Regions from separate parts of the Geopseudomonas guangdongensis genome, predicted to be linked through region 3. Evidence: predicted binding sites of a transcription regulator. Region 3 holds the regulator's gene; each other region holds the start of a gene.
The links. The regulator sigma-54, encoded in region 3, starts transcription at its own class of promoters, with help from an activator protein. The targets are predictions, from matches to a motif close to ANTGGCATNNANNTTGCTNT.

Region 1 (3,272 bases), 360 kb from region 3:
TGCGGTTGTCGGCGGGCAGCTCGACGCGGCTGGCGCCGGGCAGCGGGCGGTCGCTGAACACCGGGTTGCCCTGGGCGTCGGTGGAGCGGTAGATCTCGGCGCTGGCCGGCAGGGCGCAGGCGAGCAGCAGGCAGAGTGCGGGCAGGCGCATCGGGCGTTCCTCCTAGGTGCGGAGGAGCAGCCTTGCACCTTGCCGGCACGTCCGGCAAGCCTGCGCCGTACGCTCTGTGGGCAAGGCCGCAAAGCCTGCGCGGCCGCTGCCCGGACGAACGTGCGGCGCTTCTGCGAGCCGGGGTTGCGCCGGCCCGGAAACGAAGAGGCCTCCCATCGGGAGGCCTCTCTGGCATGCCGTTACGGCGGGCTTAGCAGCTGTAGTACAGGTCGTACTCCAGCGGGTGGACGAAGGTGCGCACCTTGATTTCCTCGGCGGACTTCAGCTCGATGAAGGCGTCCAGGAAGTCCTTGGTGAACACGCCGCCCTTGAGCAGGAACTCGTGGTCGGCTTCCAGGGCCTCCAGGGCCTCCTTCAGGCTGCCGCAGACCTGCGGGATCTGCTTGGCCTCTTCCGGCGGCAGGTCGTACAGGTTCTTGTCGGCGGCATCGCCCGGGTGGATCTTGTTCTGGATGCCGTCGAGACCGGCCATCAGCAGGGCGGCGAAGGCCAGGTACGGGTTGGCTGCCGGGTCCGGGAAGCGCGCCTCGATGCGGCGGCCTTTCGGGCTGGCCACGTAGGGGATGCGGATCGATGCGGAGCGGTTGCGTGCCGAGTAGGCCAGCATCACCGGCGCCTCGAAGCCCGGGACCAGACGCTTGTAGGAGTTGGTCGACGGGTTGGTCAGGGCGTTCAGCGCCTTGCCGTGCTTGATGATGCCGCCGATGAAGTACAGGGCGGTATCGGACAGGCCGGCATAGCCTTCGCCGGCGAAGGTGTTCTTGCCGTCTTTGGCGATCGACATGTGCACGTGCATGCCGGAGCCGTTGTCACCGTACAGCGGCTTGGGCATGAAGGTGGCGGTCTTGCCGTAGGCTTCGGCGACGTTGTGCACGCAGTACTTGAGGGTCTGCACTTCGTCGGCCTTGGCGACCAGGGTGTTGAACTTCACACCGATCTCGTTCTGCGCGCCGGCCACTTCGTGGTGGTGCACCTCGACGATCTGGCCCATTTCCTCCAGCGCGTTGCACATGGCGGTACGGATCTCGTGGTCCGGATCGCTCGGCGGGGTCGGCAGGTAGCCGCCCTTGACCGCGATGCGGTGGCCGTTGTTGCCCTGACGGCCGTCGACGTCGGCGTCGCTGCTCCAGGCGGCCTGCTCGGAGAAGATCTTGAACATCGAGCCGGACATGTCCGACTTGTACTTCACCGAGTCGAAGATGAAGAACTCGGGCTCGGGGCCGGCGAACACGGTGTCGCCGATGCCGGTGGACTTGAGGTATTCCTCGGCGCGCTTGGCGATGGCGCGCGGGTCGCGGTCGTAGCCCTGCATGGTGGACGGCTCGATCACGTCGCAGACCAGGATCAGGGTCGGCTCCTCGGTGAAGGGGTCCATCACCGCGGTGGCGTCGTCGGGCAGCAGGATCATGTCGGAGGCTTCGATGCCCTTCCAGCCGGCCAGGGAGGAGCCGTCGAACATCTTGCCGAACTCGAAGAAGTCCTCGTCGGCATCGCGCGCCGGCATGGTGATGTGGTGCTGCTGGCCGCGGATATCGGTGAAGCGCAGATCAATCCACTTTGCGCTGTGTTCTTGGATCAGTTGCAGTGCCTTCGACATGCTGTCCTCCAGGGGTACTCGTGGGCGGTCAGGGCGCCCGGTAGAATCGGTTGGCTCCGGGCGTGACGCCCGCCGGAAAAGTTGTCCCGTTTGAATAAGCAAGCAGCGTGCCAGTGCCCGCCAATGGACGCCGGGTGCGGGAAAATGCGGCTTTTCCGGGCGTTGCCTTGCGCGGGCGCCAGCATCCTGCACCAAGCCTGTGCTTTCAAGGGTTGCACTGAAACATTTTGGTGCGCTTTTGCCTTCGCGCGGAAAACTGCTCAAGAGTTGAGCAGTTTTCCGCTATACTCTGCGCCCCCTTTTTCAGGCTACGCCCCCGTCCAGTTCATTACATGAAAGTCATCGTCAAACCTTTCGCCGAGATCACCATCAAGAGTCGTCCGGTGCGCAAGCAGTTCATCCGCCAGCTGGCGAAGAACATCCGTGCGGTACTCAAGGATCTCGACCCCGAACTGGACGTACAGGGCGAGTGGGACAACATCGAGCTGCAGACCCGCGTCGACGAGCCCCGCCGGCTGGCCGAGATGCTCGAACGCCTGCGCTGCACGCCGGGCATCGCCCACTGCCTGGAGGTCCACGAGTACCCGCTGGGCGACTTCGACGACATCTTCGACAAGTGCCGGCACCACTTCGGTGCGCAGCTGGCCGGCAAGGTCTTCGCGGTGCGCTGCAAGCGCTCCGGCAAGCACGCCTTCTCCTCGGTGGACGTCGCCACCCATGTCGGCAGCCGCCTGCGCCGCGAGTGCGGCGCCGCCGGCATCGACCTCAAGCAGCCGGAGATCGAGGTGCGCTTCGAGGTGCGCTACGACCGCCTGCTGATCGAGCACGCCCGCCACACCGGCATGGGCGGCTACCCGCTCGGCTCGCTGGAGCAGGCCCTGGTGCTGATGAGCGGCGGCTTCGACTCCACCGTGGCCGCCTGGCAGATGATGCGTCGCGGCCTGCTCACCCACTTCTGCTTCTTCAACCTCGGCGGGCGCGCCCACGAGCTGGGGGTGATGGAAGTCGCCCACTACCTGTGGGAGAAGTTCGGCCGCTCGCACCGCGTGCTGTTCGTCAGCGTGCCGTTCGAGGAAGTGGTCGGCGAGATCCTCGGCAAGGTCGACAACAGCCAGATGGGCGTGGTGCTCAAGCGCATGATGCTGCGCGCCGCCTCGCGCGTCGCCGAAGAGCTGCGCATCGACGCGCTGGTCACCGGCGAGGCGATCTCCCAAGTGTCCAGCCAGACCCTGCCCAATCTCTCGGTGATCGATTCGGTGACCGACACCCTGGTGCTGCGCCCGCTGATCGCCAGCCACAAGCAGGACATCATCGACACCGCCGAACGCATCGGCACCGCCGCCTTCGCCAAGAACATGCCCGAATACTGCGGGGTCATCTCGGTCAACCCGACCACCCGCGCCAAGCGCTACCGCATCGAGCACGAGGAAGCGCAGTTCGACATGGCGATCCTCGACCGCGCCCTGGAGCGCGCGCGCAAGGTGACCATCGACAAGGTGATCG
Region 2 (3,272 bases), 750 kb from region 3:
CGGCAGGCAATTGCCCGGGGCGATGGTGTTGCCGGGCGCGGCCAGCGGCGATAATGCCCGCCGTCCCCACCGCTCACGCAAGGAGCCCCATCGCATGATGTTCGAGATCCAGCCGTTCAACCCGGAGGAGTACCGCCGGCAGACGCGCCGCAGCGCGCTGATCGTCATCCTGATCTTCGCCCTGCTGGCCATGTCGCTGGCCATGCTGGCGGTGTCGCTGTTCGGCGAGCCGGGCGGCGACAACTTCCGCTGGAACCTCGGCGGAGTGCTCGCCGGGCTGCTGCTGACCGTCGCGGTGGTGCGCACGCAGCTCTGGTCGCAGCCCTGGATGGCAGCGGCGGTCTACGGCTGGCAGCTCAAGCGCAACCTGATGCGCATCACCAACGTCATGCACCACGTCAGCGCCGGCGTGCAGGCCGGCGAGCCGAGCGCCATGAAGCTGCTGCGCTTCTATCACCTGGGAGTGACGCAGATGCACCGCCTGGACGGCAACAGCAGCGGCCTCGGGCCGCTGGTGCGGGAGATCGACCAGCTCCGGGAAGCCATGGAAGCCCGCGGCCTGGACATCGAGCAGACCCGCCTGGACCCCGCCTGGTTCGAGCAGCTCAAGAAGGCCGGCGCGTAACGCCGGCGCCGGCCGGCTCGCCCGTCACGGGCGGCCGGCTGTGCGGCCCGTTGCAGGCCGCAGACTCGCGAACGGCGCGGCTCAGCCGTCCTCGCCGTCGCCCTCGGCGCTCAGCCGGCTCTCGTAGGCCGGCGCGGCGTAGATACCGATCTCCAGCGCCAGCTCCAGCACCCGGGGCAGGTCCTCGGCATAGACCAGCACGGCCTGCAGCTCGTCGTCCAGCGGCTCGCTGAAGTCCACCAGCACATAGCCGCCCTTCTCCGGGTACAGACTGCCCAGCTGCACCTGGATGCGCCGCAGGGCGGTGAGCAGGTCGGTCTTGGTCAGGTCGCGCGCCTTGAGCACGAAGGCCACCTGCGGCCCGAAGGACTCGACGATGTGCGCAAACAGCTCGTCCGCCCGATCGGCCTGGAACAGCACGGTGTCCGGCAGGCTGCCGACCACCACCCACTCGCCCAGCGGGATCGGGAAGCTGTCGTCGTAATTGACGTCCGGGTTGGCCGCGAGGAAGGCCTGCGGATCGGCGTAGGCCTGCTCGGCCTCGGCGGCGATGCGCTGGATATCCTCGTCGCGCATGCAGCCCGAGCTGATCAGGGTGATCAATTCCACCAGTTGTTCTTTCATCGCAAGACTCCTGCCATGCGGGTTCGTTCGGACGCTCATTGTGGCCGATGCCCGCGACGCTCGATAGCCGCCGCGAGCGCCAGCGCCTGCCCGCAAACGGCTCGCCCGCGCACCAGGGTGGCGCCAGGCGCCCGCCCATCCGCCCCGAACGGCGCTGCAGAGCCGCCCATACCGTCAGGCAACCTATTGATTCAAAAGGACTTTTAAAAACTGGCAAGGTAAATGCTATGAGCACTCCGCCCATTCAATGCAGCGGCCATGACCCTGCAGCGGGAAGGTCCCGCCCGATCTCGCACCACAAGGAGTAGTACCCATGCTCAAGCAACTGACCCTCGCCCTCTCCGCCGCCGGCGCCGTCGCCTGCAGCACCTTCGCCGCCGCCGAAACCGTGGCCAGCCCGCTCGGCAACTTCGACGTCAGCATGAACGTCGCCCTGACCAGCGATTACATCTTCCGCGGCATTTCCCAGACCCAGGGCGATCCGGCGATCCAGGGCGGGCTGGATGTGGCCCACGAGAGCGGCCTGTACATCGGCACCTGGGCCTCCAACGTCGACTTCGGCGGCGAGGCCTCGATGGAGCTCGACTACTACGCCGGCTTCACCAGCAACATCACCGAGGACATCGCCTACGACCTCGGCTGGATCAAGTACGAATACCCGGGCGACGGCGACGAGGACCTGAACTTCAGCGAGTACTACGCCAGCCTGTCGGCCTACGGCGCGACCCTCGGCGCGGCCTACTCCAACGACCTCGCCGGCCGCGACAGCACCCTGTACACCTATGTAGGCTACGAATACACCCTGCCCTACGAGATCGGTCTGGCCCTGCACTACGGCAACTACGACTTCAAGGACCCCACCTTCGGCAACGAGGACTCCTACAACGACTGGTCGATCGGTCTGAGCAAGACCCTCGCCGGTCTCGACGTCGGCCTGACCTACAGCGACACCGACCTCAAGGGCAGCGACTGCGCCGCCTTCGCCGGCAAGAAGGACTTCTGCGACGCCAACTTCACCGTCTCGGTCAGCAAGACCCTGTAAGCCCCGGGCCATATTCAGGGGGAAGGCCGCCACACCTTCCCCCTGCCACAGGCCAGCCGATTAACGGCACGGCACCCGGACGGATGCCCCGCCCGCTCTGCACCGGGCCCAGGCCGTCACCAGACCGCGCCGCCGGAGCCACCCCGGACCGCCGTACATCTCTTGCAGCACAAACGCCCATGCCCGCGCCGGCAAAGCCATCTAGAGTAAGCGACAGCCAGTAGATGGTTAATCGAACCACCTTTGCTACCATGCGCCGCCAAACGAGGGCGGATTGCAGGCGATCTTCCGGCACAGCCCCCGGCAACAACAATAAAAGGCCCAGGCAATGCTCAAATTCAAAGCGAAATGGCGGCAAGCCGCCTTGGCGATCTTCGCCATCACCCTGCTGCTGGTACTGCCCAACCTGACCCGACTGGTCAACTGAGACGCCTCAGCGTCCCACCGCCGGCAGCCACCAGGCCAGCAACAGCGGCAACAGCACGAACGACAGCAGGGTCGAGCACATGACCAGACTCGCCACCGCCTCCGGCGAGCGGTTGGCGCGTACCGCGAACAGGTAGTTGAACACCGCCACCGGCATCGCCGACTGCAGCACCAGCACGCCCTGCGCCAGCAGCGGCAGATCCAGCGCCACCGCTACCGCCCAGCCGATGGCCGCACCGCAGAGAATCCGCAACGCGCCCAGCAGAACCCCCGCACCGACGTGACGCAGGCGGATGCTGGCCAGCGACACGCCCAGGGTCACCAGCATCATCGGAATCGACAGCCCGCCCAGCAGGTTGACGGTATTGGCCAGCCAGCGCGGCAGTTGCAGCTCCAGCAGCATCACCAGCAGCGCCGCGCACAGGCTGAGGATGATCGGATTGACCAGCAGGCGGCGCCACGAGCGTTCGGCGCCGGAGAGCAGCATGCCGAGGGTGAAGTGCCCCACCGAGAGCATCAGGAAGAAGGCCACCCCCAGTGCCAGACCGGCCTCGC
Region 3 (3,272 bases):
CATCCGGCCAGGCGGCAGTGGGGAATGGCGATACCATTGCCGAAGCCGGTGGAGCCGAGCTTTTCGCGGGCGACCAGGCTTTCGAAGATGTCATGTGCGTCGAGCCCGGGAATATCCCGGGCCACGAGGTTGGCGATCTGCTCGAGAACGCGTTTTTTGCTGCCACCCGGCACGTTCACCTGGGAACGGCCGGGGGTCAGGATGTGCTCTAGTCGGATCATCGGAGAGTAGTGGCGAGTGGTCAGCGGGCGGCAGTACCCTGCTCGCGAGCGATCTGCTTTTCCTTGTGCTTGATCAGTTGACGATCAAGTTTGTCGGCGAGCAAATCGATGGCGGCGTACATATCTTCGTGCTCGGCATTGGCAACCACTTCGCCGCCGGCAATGTGCAGAGTCGCTTCGATTTTCTGCTTCAGTTTCTCCACCTGCATGATCACCTGAACATTGGTGATCTTGTCAAAATGGCGCGCCAGTCGGTCGAATTTCTCGTGGACATAGTCGCGCAGGGCGTCGGTCACTTCCAGGTGTTGGCCACTGATATTGACTTGCATACCGCTTCTCCTTATTGCCGCATAACCGGCAGGTCGATGTACCTGCCGTGGAATGTCTTTTCTTGTGATCTTCTCACACCAGGCGCTTGCGCTCGCTAGAGGGGGCAATTCCCAGTGATTCCCGATACTTGGCTATGGTCCTGCGTGCCACCTGAATTCCCTGTGCCTCCAGTAAACCAGCGATCTTGCTGTCGCTCAATGGCTTTTTGGGATTTTCCGCGGCAACCAGCTTTTTGATGATGGCGCGGATCGCGGTGGAGGAGCATTCGCCGCCTTCGGTGGTGCTGACATGGCTGGAAAAGAAGTATTTGAGTTCGAAAATGCCCCGTGGCGTATGCATGTATTTCTGCGTGGTGACCCGCGAGATGGTCGACTCGTGCATGCCCACCGCTTCGGCGATGTCGTGCAGAACCAGCGGCTTCATGGCCTCCTCGCCGTATTCGAGGAAGCCGCGCTGCTGGGTGACGATCTCGCTGGCGACTTTCATCAGCGTCTCGTTGCGGCTGAGCAGGCTCTTGATGAACCAGCGAGCCTCCTGCAGCTGGTTGCGCATGAAGATGTTGTCGGCGCTGGAGTCGGCGCGGCGCACCAGACCGGCATAGTGCGGGTTGACTCGCAGGCGCGGCATGGCGTCGGGATTGAGCTCGACCAGCCAGCGCTCGTTGTCCTTGCGCACGATCACGTCGGGGACCACGTATTCCGCTTCGCTGGACTCGATCTGCGCGCCGGGGCGCGGATGCAGGCGCTGGATCAGTTCGATCACCTGGCGTAGGTCGTCTTCCTTGATCCGCAGGCGGCGCATCAGCTGGGCATAGTCGCGGCTGCCAAGCAGGTCGAGGTGCTCGCGCGCCACGCGCTGCGCCTCCTCCAGCCAGGGCGTGCCGGCCGGCAGTTGCTTGAGCTGCAGCAGCAGGCATTCGCTGAGGTCGCGCGCGCCGATGCCCAGCGGCTCGAATTGCTGCACGCGGTGCAGGACCATTTCCACTTCGTCCAGCTCGATGCCCAGTTCCGGGTCGAGGGAGTCGAGGATCTCCTCGAGGGTTTCCTCCAGGTATCCATCGGTATTGATGGCATCGATGATCGACATCGCGATCAGTCGGTCGCTGTCGCTCATCGGCGAGAGATTGAGTTGCCAGAGCAGGTGGCTCTGCAGGCTTTCGCCGGAGGAGGTGCGGGCGGTGAAGTCCCAGTCGTCGTCATCGCTGGCCGGCAGGCTGCTGGCGCTGGTCTGGTAGATGTCTTCCCAGGCGGTATCAACCGGCAGCTCGCTGGGAATCCGCTCGCCCCACTGGTCGGCTTCGTCGAGGCTGTCGGGGGTGCGCTCGCTGTGGTTGGTGCTGCTGTCGTGAGCGCCGAGGCTGGGACTCGACTCTTTTTCCGCCAGCGGGTCATTGTTGTCGAAGTCGTCGCCGTCTTCCTGGCGTTCGAGCATCGGGTTGGAGTCGAGGGCTTCCTGGATTTCCTGCTGCAGGTCGAGGGTCGACAATTGCAGCAGGCGAATGGCTTGTTGCAGCTGCGGAGTCATCGTCAGCTGCTGGCCCATCTTGAGGACTAGCGAGTGTTTCATGCCGGGAATGTGCCCTTGGGGTCTGCCGGCGCGGCTGCGCCGTCCACTGCCGGACGCCGAGGCGCCGCTATTTAGCAAATTATATGCCCAGCAGGGGCTTGCTTGCCTAGGGTGCGCCCATGGCTGCGGGTGCCCGGCGTCCTTGCCAGGCCGCCAGGCTTCAGAGACGGAACTCGTGACCGAGGTAGACGTCCTTGACCAGCTGGTTGGCGAGGATGCTCTCGGCGTCGCCTTCGGCGATCAGCTGGCCGGCGTTGACGATGTAGGCGGTCTCGCATATATCCAGGGTTTCGCGCACGTTGTGGTCGGTGATCAGCACGCCGATGCCGCGATTCTTCAGGTGATGGATGATCTGCTTGATGTCGCCGACCGAGATCGGATCGACCCCGGCGAAGGGTTCGTCGAGGAGGATGAACTTCGGATTGCTGGCCAGGGCACGGGCGATTTCCACGCGGCGCCGTTCGCCGCCGGACAGGCTCATGCCGAGGTTGTCGCGAATATGGCTGATGTGGAATTCCTGCAGCAGATCCTCCAGCGCCGCGCGGCGCGCTGCGCGGTCGAGATCCTTGCGGGTTTCGAGGATCGCCAGGATGTTGTCGGCCACCGTCAGCTTGCGGAAGATCGATGCTTCCTGGGGCAGGTAGCCGATGCCGGCGCGGGCGCGGCCGTGCATCGGCAGCTGGGTGACGTCCTGCTCGTCGATCAGTACGCGGCCCTGATCGGCGCGCACCAGGCCGACGATCATGTAGAAACAGGTGGTCTTGCCGGCGCCGTTGGGGCCAAGCAGGCCGACGATCTGTCCGCTGTCGATCGACAGGCTGACGTCGCGGACGACCTGTCGACCCTTGTAGCTCTTGGCCAGGTGCTGGGCGGTCAGGGTGCTCATGGCGCGCTCTGCTCCTCGGTCTTCTTGCGCGGCTGGATCACCATGTCGATGCGCGGACGCGGCGTGCTGAGATTGCTGCCGGTGGCGCGGCCGGCGTTGACGATCTGGCGGCGGGTGTCGTAGACGATCTTCTCGCCCTCGAAGGTGTTGCCTTCCTGTACCACCTTGGCCTGGTCGATCAGCACGATGCGCTCGTTGGCGGCGAAGTACTGGATGGTCAGGCCATAGGCCTGGACCAGCTGCTTGTTTTCGGCCGGCTGCTGCTCGTA

Region 1: the regulator sigma-54 is predicted to act here: its motif matches at 1,865-1,884, upstream of glnA (type I glutamate--ammonia ligase).
Region 2: the regulator sigma-54 is predicted to act here: its motif matches at 1,459-1,478, upstream of BLU22_RS12140 (TorF family putative porin).

Annotation. Positions count from the first base shown of each region.
Region 1 is NZ_LT629780.1:488,691-491,962, reverse strand. It holds gene BLU22_RS02460 (DUF4124 domain-containing protein) at 1-151, opposite strand, end outside; gene glnA (type I glutamate--ammonia ligase) at 363-1,769, opposite strand; gene thiI (tRNA uracil 4-sulfurtransferase ThiI) at 2,102-3,272, shown strand, end outside.
Region 2 is NZ_LT629780.1:2,571,825-2,575,096, reverse strand. It holds gene BLU22_RS12150 (DUF3087 domain-containing protein) at 98-625, shown strand; gene BLU22_RS12145 (hypothetical protein) at 707-1,249, opposite strand; gene BLU22_RS12140 (TorF family putative porin) at 1,563-2,291, shown strand; gene BLU22_RS12135 (AEC family transporter) at 2,725-3,272, opposite strand, start outside.
Region 3 is NZ_LT629780.1:131,332-134,603, reverse strand. It holds gene ptsN (PTS IIA-like nitrogen regulatory protein PtsN) at 1-221, opposite strand, end outside; gene hpf (ribosome hibernation-promoting factor, HPF/YfiA family) at 242-550, opposite strand; gene BLU22_RS00700 (RNA polymerase factor sigma-54) at 624-2,117, opposite strand; gene lptB (LPS export ABC transporter ATP-binding protein) at 2,278-3,003, opposite strand; gene lptA (lipopolysaccharide transport periplasmic protein LptA) at 3,000-3,272, opposite strand, start outside.